DNA from 3 places in the Streptomyces sp. NPDC096324 genome. Region 2 is predicted to be linked to each of the others. Evidence: riboswitches for the same ligand, from Rfam matches in the RefSeq annotation. Region 2 holds a riboswitch; each other region holds the start of a gene.

What was found. Region 2 has a riboswitch for cyclic di-AMP ahead of ACIQ7M_RS29065 (M23 family metallopeptidase). Riboswitches for the same ligand answer to the same signal wherever they lie in the genome.
Region 1: it holds a riboswitch for cyclic di-AMP, as region 2 does, so the genes downstream of both, ACIQ7M_RS31125 (M23 family metallopeptidase) here and ACIQ7M_RS29065 (M23 family metallopeptidase) in region 2, are expected to answer to the same signal.
Region 3: it holds a riboswitch for cyclic di-AMP, as region 2 does, so the genes downstream of both, ACIQ7M_RS17500 (NlpC/P60 family protein) here and ACIQ7M_RS29065 (M23 family metallopeptidase) in region 2, are expected to answer to the same signal.

The regions. Positions count from the first base shown of each region.
Region 1 is NZ_JBIWFK010000013.1:23,721-28,547, reverse strand. It holds gene ACIQ7M_RS31145 (MarR family winged helix-turn-helix transcriptional regulator) at 1-401, opposite strand, end outside; gene ACIQ7M_RS31140 (dihydrofolate reductase family protein) at 482-1,624, shown strand; tRNA gene ACIQ7M_RS31135 (tRNA-Met) at 1,720-1,793, shown strand; gene ACIQ7M_RS31130 (PP2C family protein-serine/threonine phosphatase) at 2,136-3,203, shown strand; cyclic di-AMP (ydaO/yuaA leader) riboswitch at 3,419-3,575, shown strand; gene ACIQ7M_RS31125 (M23 family metallopeptidase) at 3,587-4,621, shown strand; gene ACIQ7M_RS31120 (aldo/keto reductase) at 4,754-4,827, shown strand, end outside.
Region 2 is NZ_JBIWFK010000011.1:123,714-128,540, reverse strand. It holds gene ACIQ7M_RS29070 (GntR family transcriptional regulator) at 145-837, opposite strand; gene ACIQ7M_RS29065 (M23 family metallopeptidase) at 1,033-1,800, opposite strand; cyclic di-AMP (ydaO/yuaA leader) riboswitch at 1,813-1,969, opposite strand; gene ACIQ7M_RS29060 (pitrilysin family protein) at 2,185-3,573, opposite strand; gene ACIQ7M_RS29055 (pitrilysin family protein) at 3,570-4,827, opposite strand, start outside.
Region 3 is NZ_JBIWFK010000006.1:84,675-89,501, forward strand. It holds gene ACIQ7M_RS17480 (beta-glucanase) at 1-585, shown strand, start outside; gene ACIQ7M_RS17485 (hypothetical protein) at 710-880, shown strand; gene ACIQ7M_RS17490 (alpha/beta fold hydrolase) at 981-1,727, shown strand; gene ACIQ7M_RS17495 (hypothetical protein) at 1,795-2,025, opposite strand; cyclic di-AMP (ydaO/yuaA leader) riboswitch at 2,445-2,616, shown strand; gene ACIQ7M_RS17500 (NlpC/P60 family protein) at 2,624-4,657, shown strand; gene ACIQ7M_RS17505 (hypothetical protein) at 4,717-4,827, opposite strand, start outside.

The DNA.
Region 1 (4,827 bases), on a different contig from region 2:
ACCTGCTCCGGGGTCAGATGGTCGAAGACCGCCGTCCGCACCGTCTCGACGTGCGCGGGCGCCACCCGCTCCAGGAGGGCCATCCCCTCGTCGGTGAGAACGGCCATGTGCCCGCGCTTGTCGGTGGGGCAGCCCTCGCGGCGTACCGTGCCGTCCTTCTCCAGCCGCGCCACCGCGTACGTCAGCCGGCTGCGGGTGATCTTCAGGGCCTCGGCGAGGTCGGTCATCCGCAGCCGCCGGTCCGGAGCCTCGGACAGCCGGGACAGGATGGAGTAGTAAAGGTGGGGCATCCCCGCCTCCGCCTGCAGCCGGCGGTCGATGGCGTCCGCCAGGAGGGAGGTCGCGGAGATGTACGAGCGCCAGGCGCGCTGTTCGGCGGCGGAGAGCCAGCGGGTCGTCATGAGACCAGTCTAGGTATTGTTTAAAACTTGAACCACTGCGCTCGGATTCCCGCGCGCGTGCGACCGGAGGATGCGTCCCGATGCCCCGTCCCTACGTCCTGCTGTCCGCCGCCGTCTCCCTCGACGGCTTCCTGGACGACACCGGCCCCGAGCGGCTGCTGCTCTCGGGCCCGGCCGACTTCGACCGGGTCGACGAGGTGCGGGCGTCCAGCGACGCGATCCTGGTGGGCGCGGGCACGCTGCGCACGGACAACCCGCGGCTCCTGGTCAATTCCGCCGAACGGCGTGCGGCCCGGGTCGCCGGCGGCCGTCCCGAGTACCCGCTGAAGGTCACCGTCAGCGGTTCAGGAGAGCTCGACCCGCGGGCGCAGTTCTGGCACACCGGCGGCGAGAAGGTCGTCTACACGACGGACGAGGGCGCGTCGCGAGCCGCCGCCGCGCTCGACGGCCTCGTCGGCGTCGACGTCGTCCCGACCGGCCCCCGGCTCGACTGGCGGGTGCTGCTGGAACACCTTCACGACGTACGGGGGGTACGCCGCCTCATGGTCGAAGGCGGCGGCAAGGTCCACACCCAGCTCGTGCGCGAGCAGCTCGCCGACGAACTGCAGCTCGCCGTCGCCCCCCTCTTCGTCGGGCAGCCGGACGCGCCGCGGCTGTTCGGGACCGGGGAGTACCCCCTGGGCCGGATGCGGATGGTGGAGACCCGGCCCGTCGGCGACGTCGTGCTCATCCGGTACGTCCCCACCGCGCCCGGCACCGGCCCGCTCGCCTCCGCCGCCGACCGGCGGTGGCTGGAGCTCGCCTGCGAGCTGGCGGAGCTGTGCCCGCCCTCGAAGACCGCGTTCAGCGTGGGCGCCGTGGTGGTCGCGGCCGACGGGACCGAGCTGGCCCGCGGGCACTCCCGCGAGGGCGGCGATTCCGTCGTGCACGCCGAGGAGGCCGCCCTCGCCAAGATCGACCCGGCCGATCCCCGGCTGGCCGCCGCCACCGTCTACAGCAGCCTGGAACCGTGCGCCCACCGCGCCTCCCGGCCCGCGCCGTGCGCCCGGCTCATCCTCGACGCCGGTGTACGGCGGGTCGTCACCGCCTGGCGCGAGCCCGACACCTTCGTCACGGACGCCGACGGGAACGGACTCCTCGCCGCCGCGGGCGCCGAGGTCGTCGTCCTTCCCGAGTACGCGGACCGCGCCGAGGCCCCCAACCGGCATCTGGCGGCCCGGTAGAAGCCGGGGAGAAGCCGGGTGCCGGCGGCGCCGGAGGGGCGGGTTTGAACGGGTGTGCTTCGGGTCCCGCGGATGGCGTACACTGGTTTCAACGACGCGGGGTGGAGCAGCTCGGTAGCTCGCTGGGCTCATAACCCAGAGGTCGCAGGTTCAAATCCTGTCCCCGCTACTCAAGGCCAAGGGCCGGAACTCGGATTTACGAGTTCCGGCCCTTGGTGTTTGTCCCGGCGCCTTTTGCCCGGCGTCTCCGCCCGCCTTTCTCCGGCCGTCCTTCCCCGGCCGGTTCCGTTCCGGCGGGGGGTGCCCTTCTCGGGCGGTGCCTTTCTCCCCCGGTCGGGCCACAGGGGTCGCCCGCCGCCTCCGCGCCGGTTCTTCTGGACGGGTGGGGCAGCCAGGAGGTGAGCGGCGGACCGGACAGTTTCCTGACCGGGCCGGGCGGCCGTCCCGCGGTGTCCACGGGCCCGGGAGTCGCCCGTCGCCCGGTCCGGCGCCGGCGCACCCGCGCCGGATCGTGTGGGCGCGCGCCTTCGTCCGGGCCCTGCCCGTGCTGCTCGTCGCCGCCGGGATCGTCTACGACTACTTCACCCCGTCGGAATTCACCGCCGCCCCCTTGTTCGCGGCCGCGCCCCTGGTCGCCGCGCCCTTCTACTCGCTGCGCGGAACCGTTCTCGCCGGCGTCCTCGCCGTGGGCGCGGTCCTCGTGACGCACTGTGTGCTCGGCATCGTCCTCCAGGTCGACGCGGTCACCGAGGTGGTCACCGTGACGACGGCCGCCGTCCTCGCCGTCCTCATCAACACCGTGGTCCGGCGCGGCGACGAACGGCTCGCCTCCGTCCGGGAGATCGCCGAGTTCGCGCAGCGCGCCGTGCTGCCCGAGCCCGAGGCGCGGATCGCCGGGCTCGACGTCGCGGCCCGGTACGAGGCGGCGCAGGAGGACGCGTTCATCGGCGGGGACCTGTACGCGGTGCAGGACTCCCCGTACGGCGTGCGGCTGGTCGTCGGGGACGTACGGGGGAAGGGGATGACCGCGGTGGCCGCCGTCGCGACGGTGGTCGGGGCGTTCGGGGAGGCGGCCGAGCGGGAGGCGACCCTGGGGGGAGTCGCGGAGCGCCTGGAGCGGGCGCTGACACGCGCGGGCACCCGGCGCGACAGCGTCGACGCGGTCGAGGGGTTCACGACCGCCGTCCTCGCCGAGATCCCGCGGGGCGAGGACGTCGTACACGTCGTCAACCGCGGCCATCCGCCGCCCCTGCTGCTGCGTCCCGACGGCACGCTCGTCATCCTCTCCGCCGAGTCCTTCGCGCTGCCCCTCGGGATGAGCGAACTGGGAAGCCTGCCCGCCCCGACGCTGCGGGAGGGATTTCCGCGCGGGGCGACGCTGCTCCTGCACACCGACGGACTGTCCGAGGCCCGCGACGCGCGAGGGGAGTTCTTCGATCCGGCCGCCTGGCTGGCCGGACGGGTCTTCCCCGGCCCCGACGCGTTGCTGACCGCTCTCTTCGAGGCGGCCCGCGAGCACACGGGCGGCCCGCTGACGGACGACATGGCGCTGCTCGCCGTCCGGCGTCACGACCAGTGATCGGACCGTATCCCTCCGCATAACGACTGACGCACCGTCAGGGAAATTCGTGCAAGCGGCATGCGGTCAACTCGCCCGTTTTTCATCGTCCATGACCCCAAAGTCCTGGCCAAGTGGCGTTAATGATCAGTCGGAACAGCTTGGAATTCGGTGCCCGGGTCTATTAACGTTCGATAACGCAGCGCGGTCGTCACAACCGTCACAAGAGGCGGCTCCGTGCGCACGCGCCGAATCCCGCAAGGGAACCGGGGAACCAACTCGTGGGGTGAATCGAGCGTATTCCGCCGTGGAAGCACGGTGGCCGTACGCGCGTAGGAGACCTTCCTGCTCCGAACCCGTCAGCTAACCCGGTAGGCGGCAAGGAAGGAAAGGAGTGCGCCCAGGTGGCGTCCAACCGGCCCGCTCAGCCAACCTCGTTCGCGCCGAACGAAGCCCACACCTTCGGCTATGGCAAGGACGAGGGACCCTGGGAGGAGTGGAACCCCACAGCGGATTCCCTCGCTCCCGTCCGCGGCCGGCACCGCACGGGCAAGCAGCGCGGCGGAGGACTCGCCCGCAGCTCCACGGTTCTCGGCGTCGGTGTCATAGCCGCCGTCGGTGGTGGTGGCATCGCCAGCGCCGCTCCGGGCAAGGCGCCCGTCTCGATCTCGCTGCCCGACCTGTCGTCGGTCACCGCGTCGGCCAAGGCCCTGATATCGGACGGCGGATCCAGCACCCCCAAGGGCTCCACGACTCCGCTCACCACCGCCGGTCTGACCAGCGCCGACGCGGCCCAGGGCAGCACCGACGCCGGTGAGGCGCTGCGCGACCGCATCATGGCGCAGGCCCAGTCGCAGCAGAACCAGGCCGACACCGCCACGCAGAAGGCCGTCCAGACCGCCGCCGCGCAGAAGGCAGTCCAGGCCGCCGCCAAGCAGCAGGACGAGGCCGAGGCCAAGGAAACCGCCGCGAAGCAGAAGGCGGAGGAGGCGGCCAAGCAGAAGGCCGAGGCCGCGCGCCTCGCCGAGCTCGCCAAGAGCTACTCGCTGCCGACCTCGTCGTACACACTGACCTCGCGCTTCGGTGAGGCCGGCTCCATGTGGTCCTCCGGCTACCACACCGGACTCGACTTCGCGGCGCCCACCGGCACGCTGATCAAGGCGATCCACAGCGGCACCATCACCGAGGCCGGCTGGGCCGGCTCGTACGGCTACCGCACGATCCTCACCCTCGACGACGGTACGGAACTCTGGTTCTGCCACCAGTCGTCGATCAGCGTCACCGTCGGCCAGAAGGTCGCCACGGGCGATGTCATCGGACGCGTGGGCGCCACGGGCAACGTCACCGGGCCGCACCTGCACCTCGAGGTGCACCCCGGCGGCGCCGCCACCGGCATCGACCCGATGGCGTGGCTCCAGAGCAAGGGCATCAACCCCTGACCTCCGATCTCCGGCAGCCCTGACGTCAACCCCCCCGACGTCAGGGCTGTTGGTCGTCCGGGCGCGGACGGCGGCGCACCATACCCAGTGCGTGTGGAATACATCCATCCGGTACGGGCGTTGTGGCCCTACATGACTTCCCTTCGCAAGCTCGGTTCGTCCGACCTCGAGGTCTTCCCGCTCTCCCTCGGGGGCAACGTCTTCGG
Region 2 (4,827 bases):
CCTCGCCCGCACATTCCCCCGGTGTCACGCACGCCTCGCGCCGCGGCCGCGGAAATGGCGCGCACCGGAATTCCGGACACGCGAATAAAAGGGCATCAGAAATGAGCCCCCGCCGAATATCCCTCTTTGTATACGGTGCCTGTGTTAATGACGCGGGCCCGTCATGTTTACGGGATGTTGCGAAGTTCTCACACGGTCCGGCCGTTCGCCTCCGGGGAATCGGAGCCGGTGCGCGGCCGTGGCGCGCTCGGTGTGCAGGGCCGTGATCGCGCGGGCCCGCTCACTGTCCCCCCGGGCGACCGCGTCCACGATGCCGCCGTGCTCCGCCCAGGACTCCGCGGGGTCGGCCGGCGCCTCCACCGAGTACATCCAGGCGATCTTGTGGCGAAGCTGGGCGAGCGTCGAGGTCAGCGCGGGGCTGCCGGACGCCTGCGCCAGCGTCTCGTGGAACCAGCCGCCCAGCGAGCGCAGATCCTCGCTGTGGCCACGCCTGGAACGCTCCTGCCCCAGCCGGACCAGACCCCGCAGCACCTTCAGGTGGGCCTCCGTGCGCCGCTGCGCGGCCCGCGCGGCCCCCAGCGGCTCCAGCAGCATGCGCATCTCCAGGAGGTCCGCGGCCTCCAGCTCGGTGGGCTCCGCGACACAGGCGCCCGCGTGCCGGCGGGTGACCACGAAGCCCTCCGCCTCCAGCGTGCGCAGAGCCTCGCGAACGGGGACGCGCGAGACGCCGTAGCGGCGTGCGAGCAGTTCCTCGGTGAGCCGGCCGCCGCGCTCGTAGACACCCGCGACGATGTCGTCACGGATCGCCGTGCACACCGAGTGTGCCGGAATGCGCATGACCGACCTCCGCTTCAATCCCCGTGAAACGCCGTCGATTGACGCTTGTTCAGTGACTCTATTGCAGGAAGCCTGAATTTCCGATGGCGGGCTTGAATCCATGGATATTTTTTGGACAGACGGCATCCGGAAACGACGATGCCCCGGCTCGGTGAGCCGGGGCATCAAAAGCGGTGGGAAGCCGCGAAGCGGTCGTCAGACGTTGACGCCGTGCGAGCGCAGGTAGGCGACCGGGTCGATGTCCGAGCCGTACTCCGCGGTCGTACGCGCCTCGAAGTGGAGGTGCGGCCCCGTGGTGTTGCCGGTGTCCCCGGAGAGGCCGAGCTGCTGCCCCGGAGTGACGGCCTGCCCCACGGACACCCCGATGGACGACAGGTGGCCGTACATGGTGTACGTGCCGTCGTGCATCTTGATCACGACTTGATTGCCGTAGGCGCCGCCCCAGCCGGCCGTGACGACGGTGCCGGAGCCGACGGCGTGGACCGAGGTGCCGGAGGCGGCGTGGAAGTCGACGCCGGTGTGGCTGCCGGAGGACCAGAGGGCGCTGCTGGCCTGGTAGCCGGTGGAGACGTACGAACCGGTGATCGGCATGACGAACGTGTTCAGGCGCTTGCGCTCGGCCTCGCGGGCGGCGCGCTCCTTGGCCTCGCGGAGCTTCGACGCCTGCTCGGCGGCCTGCTTGCGGGCGGTCTGCTCGGCCTGCTTGCGCGCGGCGGCCTCGTCGGCGGCGCGCTGCTGCGCGAAGGCCTGGGCGTCGATCTGGTCGGCGACCGTGTCATTGAGGGTGACGGCCTGGGTGAGCCCGGCCTGCTCGACGGAGGCTTCCGCGGCGAACGCGGGGGCGGCCAGGGTTCCGATCACACCGGTGGTGGTGAGCGCCGCGACCCCGACGGCGGTCGTGGTGGTGCTGTGCACCCGGCTGCTCGTACGACGATGCTTGCCGGTGCCACAGGTGAACGCCATGTAGGGGCTGATCCTTTCCTTCCCTCTCGCCTACCGGGTTAGCTGACGGGTTCGGAGCAGGAAGGTCTCCTACGGGCTCCCTCCGGAGAGGGCGTCCGATTCACCCCAGGGACTGCGTGGGTCCCCGGCTCCCTTGGCTCGCGCCATGGGGACTCGGCGATGACTGTCCGGTGCCGCGGGCGCGGCGCACTGCGTGACGAACAGCCGCACCGACGCTAAACGGGGTGACTTTCGAACAACAAACGGATCACGATTTTTGTAACGCATCCCACAGGGCAGAAGGGCAACCGCCGTACGAATACGGACATCTTGGGACCGCTATCCGGAAAAGGGAGGGCCCTGACGGCTCTTCAGCCGTCAGGGCCCTCTTCCGTCGCACGGGTCCTACTCGGCCGCCACCACGGTGACTTCACCGATTCCGAGGGCCCTCACCGGGTCCGCGATCTGTGCGGCATCACCGACCAGGACGGTCACCAGACGGTCCGTCGGGAAGGCGCTCACGGCCGCCGCGGTGGCCTCCACGGTGCCGGTGGCGGCCAGTTGCCGGTAGAGCGTCGCCTGGTAGTCGTCGGGCAGGTGCTGCTCGACCTGGTCCGCGAGCGTGCTGGCGACGGCCGCCGCGGTCTCGAACTTGAGGGGCGCGACACCCACCAGGTTCTGCACGGCGACATCACGCTCGGTGTCGGTCAGGCCCTCGGCCGCGAGGGTGCGCAGCACCTTCCACAGGTCGTCGAGCGCCGGCCCGGTGTTGGGGGTGTCGACCGATCCGCTGATGGCGAGCATCGCGGCGCCCGTGCCGTCCGGCGCGGAGCGAAGGACCTGCCCGAACGCCCGTACGCCGTAGGTGTAGCCCTTCTCCTCGCGCAGGACGCGGTCCAGGCGCGAGGTGAGGGTGCCACCGAGGCAGTAGGTGCCGAGGACCTGGGCGGGCCACACGCGGTCGTGCCGGTCGGCGCCGACTCGGCCGATGAGGAGCTGCGTCTGGACGGCTCCGGGGCGGTCGACGATGATCACGCGGCCGGTGTCGTCGGCGCTCACCGGCGGCACGGGGCGCGCCTCGGCGGCCGAGCCGGTCCAGGAGCCGAGCGTGTCGGCGAGCAGTTCGTCGAGATCGACACCGGTCAGGTCGCCGACGACGACCGCGGTGGACGTGGCGGGGCGTACGTGCTTCTCGTAGAAGGCGCGAACACCCGACGCGTCGATGTTCTGGACCGTCTCCTCGGTGCCCTGGCGGGGGCGCGACATGCGCGCGCTCGCCGGGAACAGTTCCTTGGAGAGCTCCTTGGCGGCACGACGGGCCGGGTTCGCCGTCTCGTGCGGGATCTCGTCCAGCCGGTTGGTCACCAGCCGCTCGACCTCGCCGTCCGCGAACGCGGGGGCCCGCAGGGCGTCGGCGAGCAGGCCGAGGGCCTTGGTCAGGCGCGAGACGGGCACCTCGAGAGACAGGCGTACGCCGGGGTGGTCGGCGTGCGCGTCGAGCGTGGCGCCGCAGCGCTCCAGCTCGGCGGCGAAGTCCTCGGCCGAGTGCTTGTCGGTGCCCTCGGAGAAGGCGCGCGCCATGATCGTGGCGATGCCGTCCAGGCCCGCCGGCTCGGCGTCCAGCGGCGCGGCGAGGATCACCTCGACGGCGACGACCTGCTGACCGGGGCGGTGGCACCGCAGCACGGTCAGGCCGTTGTCCAGGGTGCCGCGCTCGGGGGCGGGGAAGGCCCACGGCTTCGGCTGTCCTGCCTGGGGCTGCGGGTGGAAGTCCATGGTGGCGAGCTCGGTCACTTCGCCGCCTCCTCGTCGGTCTCGTCGGTCTCGTCGGCGGCGTCGGCGGTGGTCGGTTCGTAGACGAGCACCGCGCGGTTGTCGGGGCGCAGGCGGGCCTTGGCGGCCTCCTGGACCTCTTCCGCCGTGACGTCGAGAACGCGCTGTACGGCGGTCAGGGCGAGCTGCGGGTCGCCGAACAGGACGGCGTACCGGCACAGTTCGTCGGCGCGGCCGGCGACCGTACCGAGCCGGTCGAGCCATTCGCGCTCCAACTGGGCCTGGGCGCGCTCCATTTCCCCGGCCGTGGGGCCCTCCTCGGCGAACCGGGCGAGCTCCTCGTCGACGGCGGCCTCGATGACCGGGACCTCGACGTCACCGGACGTCTTCACGTCCAGCCATCCCAGGGAGGGCGCTCCGGCGAGCCGCAGCAGGCCGAACCCGGCCGCGACGGCGGTGCGGTCACGGCGTACGAGCCGGTTGTAGAGCCGGGAGGACTCGCCGCCGCCGAGGACGGTGAGCGCCAGGTCGGCCGCGTCGCACGCGCGCGTGCCGTCCTCCGGGAGGCGGTAGGCGGCCATCAGTGCGCGCGCCGGGACGTCCTCCTCGACGACCTCGCGGATCTGCTCACCGATGACCTCGGGCAGCGAGCCGTCGCGCGGGGCGGGCTTGCCGTCGTGCCCGGGGATGGAACCGAAGTACTTCTCGACCCAGGCGAGCGTCTGCTCCGGGTCGATGTCGCCGACGACCGACAGGACCGCGTTGTTGGGCGCGTAATTGGTACGGAAGAACGCGCGGGCGTCCTCCAGGGTCGCCGCGTCCAGGTCCGCCATCGACCCGATCGGGGTGTGGTGGTACGGGTGGCCCTCGGGGTACGAGAGCGCGGTGAGCTTCTCGAAGGCGGTGCCGTACGGGACGTTGTCGTAACGCTGGCGGCGCTCGTTCTTCACGACGTCGCGCTGGTTCTCCATGGACTCGTCGTCCAGCGCCTCGAGCAGCGATCCCATGCGGTCGGCCTCCAGCCAGAGCGCGAGCTCGAGCTGGTGGGCGGGCATGGTCTCGAAGTAGTTGGTGCGCTCGAAGCTCGTCGTGCCGTTGAGCGAGCCGCCGGCGCCCTGGACGAGTTCGAAGTGACCATTGCCATGAACCTGCTTGGAGCCCTGGAACATCAGGTGCTCGAAGAGGTGGGCGAGTCCGGTCCGGCCCTTGACCTCGTGGCGCGAGCCGACGTCGTACCAGAGGCACACCGCGGCGACCGGGGTCAGATGGTCCTCG
Region 3 (4,827 bases), on a different contig from region 2:
GTCACCGACCCGTCCTACAGCCGGACAGGCCGCTTCCGGGCGACCCGGCGTCCGGACGGCGACTGGGACGCGGGCCTGCTCACCACCGAGGGCAGCGCGGACGGGTTCATGGTCCGCACGGGCGACGTGCTGGAGGCACGGGTCAAGCTGCCGACGGTGACGGGGGCCTGGCCGGCGATCTGGACGTGGCGGGACGGCGGTCAGGAGATCGACGTCTTCGAGTACCACCCCGACAACCCCGACCTGCTGGAACTGTCCAACCACGTACGCAACACCCACCGCTACTACCGGAACCACGCCATCCAGCCGGGTGCCTGGGTCGACCTCGTGGTCGAGCTCGGCGCCCTCCGTGTCGTGTGGTGGGTCAACGGCGTCCGGGCCTTCGACGACCGGCGCGGAGTGGGCAGATCCTGGCACGCCTATCTCATCGTCAACCTCTCCGTCTGCGCGGGGCGTTACCACCCACCGCCGCCTCCCGAGGCCTCCGAGATGGACTTCGAGGTGGCCCGGCTGGCGGTCCGCAGGCCCCCGGTCGGCAGACCGTTCCCCGCGGCGGAGGAGTACGAGGCCGACGTCCTCGACTGACGCCGGAGCGGGGCCTCGGCAGATGCAGCCGGGCAGGTGCATCCGCCGGGGCCCTCGGCGCGGAAGTACGGCATCAGAAGCGACGCCGCGCCCGTGCGCGTCGCACCGACGGGTGCCGAGGGCCATGCCGAATCCGAAACCGGGGGACGCCCCCGAGTCCGCCTACGTCAGTCACGTCGGCAACTGCCGCACGTGCCAACGGGAGTCGGGACGCTGCCCGCAGGCGGCCCGCCTCTGGCGTTTCTACCAGGAATGGCGCAATGGCTACCGCGCGCGGCCCGAGCCCACGGAGTGAGCCACGGACTGAGCTTGGGGCGGGTCCGTGGCCGGTGAGACGATCCTCCTCACGGTCCGGTGCGAGGCATGGACGAAGCGCGGGTGGGTGGAGAGGTGTCATGCGAGGTTCTGTGCGGATGTCCGCCGACGATGTGTCCCGGTCCGGGGAGGCCGGCGCCTCCGTGGCGCTGCGGCCCTGCCGCGCCCCTCGTCGGGACGGGGAACCGGCGCGTGCGGCCGTACTGATCCTTCACGGCGGCACCGCCGACAGCAAGGCCCCGTTGCGGCCGTGGAACCTGGCACGCGCCCGGATGCGGCCGTTCGTCCGCTCCGTGACACGGGCCCTGCCGGACGAGGGCACGTTCGTCGGGCAGGTGCGCTACCGCCACCGGGGATGGAACGGCGTGGACGCGGACCCCGTCGCCGACGTTCTGCTGGCACTGGACGAACTCGCCGCTCTGGTGGGGGACGTGCCGGTCGTGCTCGTGGGCCACTCCATGGGCGGGCGCGCCGCTCTGCGGGCCGCGGCCGCACCCCAGGTCCGGGCCGTGGTGGCACTGGCGCCGTGGTGCCCGGAGGGTGAGCCGGTGGCCCACCTCCGGGACAAACGCGTGATCGTGCTGCACGGAGACCGGGACCGCATCACCGACCCCGTGGAGTCGTTCGCCCTCGTCCGCCGGGCCGCGGAGGCGGGTTCCTCCGCGAGCGCCGTGCGGGTCGCCGGCGGAGACCACGCGATGCTCCGCCGCGCGCGGACCTGGCATCGGACCACGGGCGCGACGGTCGCCGAGCTGGTGACCCGGATCGGCGGTGGACTCGACCCGCTCCCCGCCGAACGGCCGGGCGGAGAGCCCGGCGTTCTCTAGCCCGTCCCGGGCGTCGCCGGGCGGGTGAGGCCTCGCGGACACGCCCCGGACGTCCTGGGGTCGGCCGTCAGGAGCCCGGTGTGTCGAGTCGGTCGTCGGGGTCGGGGGTGGGGGAGAAGGCGCGGCGCTTACCGGACGCCGGTCGTGCGGCGGACGAGGGAAGCGGGGCGCCCGTCGACGGATCCCAGCTCAGGATCCACTCGAAGTCGCGTTGCAGCCGACGTGCTTCGCTTCGCACGAGTGTCGGTATGTCACCGCGTTCGGAGATCAGTTGGGCATAGATCGGCGCATCGTGCACGTGGGGATCCTCGACTCGCTCTCGTGGTCTGACGTGCTTCGACGGTACGGCCGACGGGTGGTCGCAGCGGTGATCCGGTCAGCTCGGCCAGAACCGGTCAAGGTGTGACCAATGGGCGCCGTCGATGTCGAACGACACGCCAGGGAACGCCAGTTCTGTGCACACTTTCGACACATCAGGGTTGGCTGGACGTGTGAGCCGCGGCTCCGGACCGGGTGCCGGCCTCGAATGTGCCAACGGCCGTGCTCAGCCGCCTTTTCGAGTACGGCCCGTGTCCTCACGGTCGCGCTGCGGGGTGGTGCGATGAAGGTCACGAAAACGTATCGGACATCTGGGGCGTGGATCTTCACATCGGGTGCACACCATCGCTAAGTTGGCGACCAGGCCGCCCGACTCCCTCCGGCGAAGCTCGCCGGGCGGTGCGGCCTCCGCCGAGTCCTGCCTGTCCTCGTGGCAGCGGGAGCCGGGGACCCACCGAACCTGGGGTGAATCGGTCAACTGCCTTTCGGGGCAGGGGCCGTAGGGCATACCTTCCGGAATCGTCCGCCCGAACCCGACAGCTAACCCGGTAGGCGGACGACGGAAGGAGCACCCCTCCATGGCGCCGGAACGCACCCCGCCCAGCGGCGAAGAAGTCGCCCGACGACTCTCGTCCCTCTACGACCAGGCGGAGCTCGCCACCGGTAACTTCAACGGGACCCGCGCCCTGGCGAACTCCAACCGCAGGCCGGGCCGACGGAACGCCGGTCAGGGGAGCGGAGTCTCCGACGCGGCCCAGGACGACCTGATGCGCCAGTGGTTCGACGGGGCGCGTTCCCGGTTCGGGCCCTCGGCTCCGGCCGCGCTTCCGGCCGACAGGCAGCCGGAGCGTGGCGGCGCGGCCGTCCGTCCGAAGGCGGGTGCGAAGGGGTCCAAGGGCTCCTCGTCGGACCTTCCGACGATCTACGAGCTGGAACAACTCGTACGTCCTGTGGCCGAGTTGACGGCTGCCCCGGTGCTGGAGCTGACCGCCGGTCCGGCTTCGGAGCCGGGTGCGCGGCCCGCGCTGGAACTGACCGCCGGTCCGGTGGCCGCGCTCCCGGCCGGCGGTGCCACGGCGGCGCCGGGATCCGATGTGGTGGTCCGTGCGGGGCTTCGCGCGGGGGCCGTTCCGGCCGCCGCGTCGCAGCAGTCCTCGCCGCACGTCAAGAAGCAGAGCGCCCGGCGCAAGCTCGCCGTCGCGCGGGAGCTGATGGCGCGGCACATGGCACGGCAGGGCATGCCCGTGGCGCAGATGCCGGCCATCGAGTACCAGCCGACGGCCCCGCAGACCGGTTCGTTCCCGGCGGTCGGTCAGACCGGCTCGTTCCCCTCGGTCGGTCAGACGGGTTCCTTCCCGTCCGTCGCCCAGACCGGTACCTTCCCGTCCGTCGCCCAGACTGGTTCGTTCGCTTCGCCCGCTCAGCCCACCGCGTTCCCGGCGGCTCCGCAGACGGCCGCGTTCCCGTCCGCCGCCCAGACGGGCACGTTCCCCTCGGTCGCCCAGACCGGTACCTTCCCGCAGGTCGGCCAGACGGGTTCGTTCCCGTCGGTCGCTCAGCCCACGGCTTTCCCGGCGGCTCCGCAGACCGCAGCGTTCCCGTCCGCGGCTCGGACGGGCACCTTCCCGTCCGTCGGTCAGACGGGCTCCTTCCCGTCCGCCGCGCAGACCGGTGCGTTCCAGGCCGCGCCCCAGCCGACGCCGTACGAGGTCGTGCCCGAGGTCTTCGACACGGGCTCCATGCCCCGGGCGTACGAGCCGGCGCCGCCGGCCGCCCAGCCCAAGGCGGTCATCCTGCCCCGCGGGTACGAAGCGCCCGCCCCGGCCCCCGAGTACACGTCGGTGCTCCTGCCGCTCTCGTACGAGAAGCCGACGCGTCCCAGCGGGTACCAGCCTGCCCCGATGCCCCCGATGAGCGAGCCGGTGCCGCAGCCTCCGGCGTACGAGCCGGCCCCGCCCTCCGCCGCCTATCAGCCGGCGCCGATGCCTCCGGTGAGCGAGCCGGTGCCGCAGCAGCCCGCGTACGAGGCCGCGCCGGGTCCGGCCGCCTATCAGTCGGCGCCGATGCCCCCCGCGAACCAGCCGGCGCCCCCGTCGGCCGACGACGCCTGGCGGCAGTCGTTGCGGCCCAGCGGCAACCAGCAGGCGTGGCCCGCCGCTCCCGGGGCCGCCGGCACGAACCCGGGGTTCGACATCGACAGCCTCGTCGCCGGTGCGGGAGCCGGGGCCGCCGCCCCGCCGGTCGTCGGACACGACAGCAGAGCCGCCGAGGCGGTCGCCTTCGCCCGCGCCCAGATCGGCAGCCCGTGCGTGTGGGGAGCGTCCGGACCCGGTTCGTACGACCCCTCCGGTCTCACCCAGGCGGCCTGGAAGAGCGCGGGAGTCATGCTCCCCCGTGCGACGCAGGACCAGGCGCAGGCCGGCGCGGCGGTCGACCTCAGTGCCATCCAGCCGGGTGACCTGGTCTTCTTCCACGCCAACGTGAGCCACGTGGGTCTCTACGTGGGTGACGGCATGATGGTCCACGCGCCGAGTCCCGGAGCGCGGATCAGCGAGGAGTCGGTCGACTACGCCGGACGGGCGGCCGTCCACAGCGTCGTACGCCCGGCCTGAGCCCCGGTCCGGCCGTCCTGGACGTACCCGGTGCCGGGTACGTCCAGGACGTACCGCCGTCAGAACTCGCTGTCGATGCCCGTGACCGCGGCGGGTCCGAGCGGCGCGTCGTCCGCGGTCAGACCGCTGTCCAGGAGCGCGCCGGAGACGAGCCGTACGGCCTCGGCCTC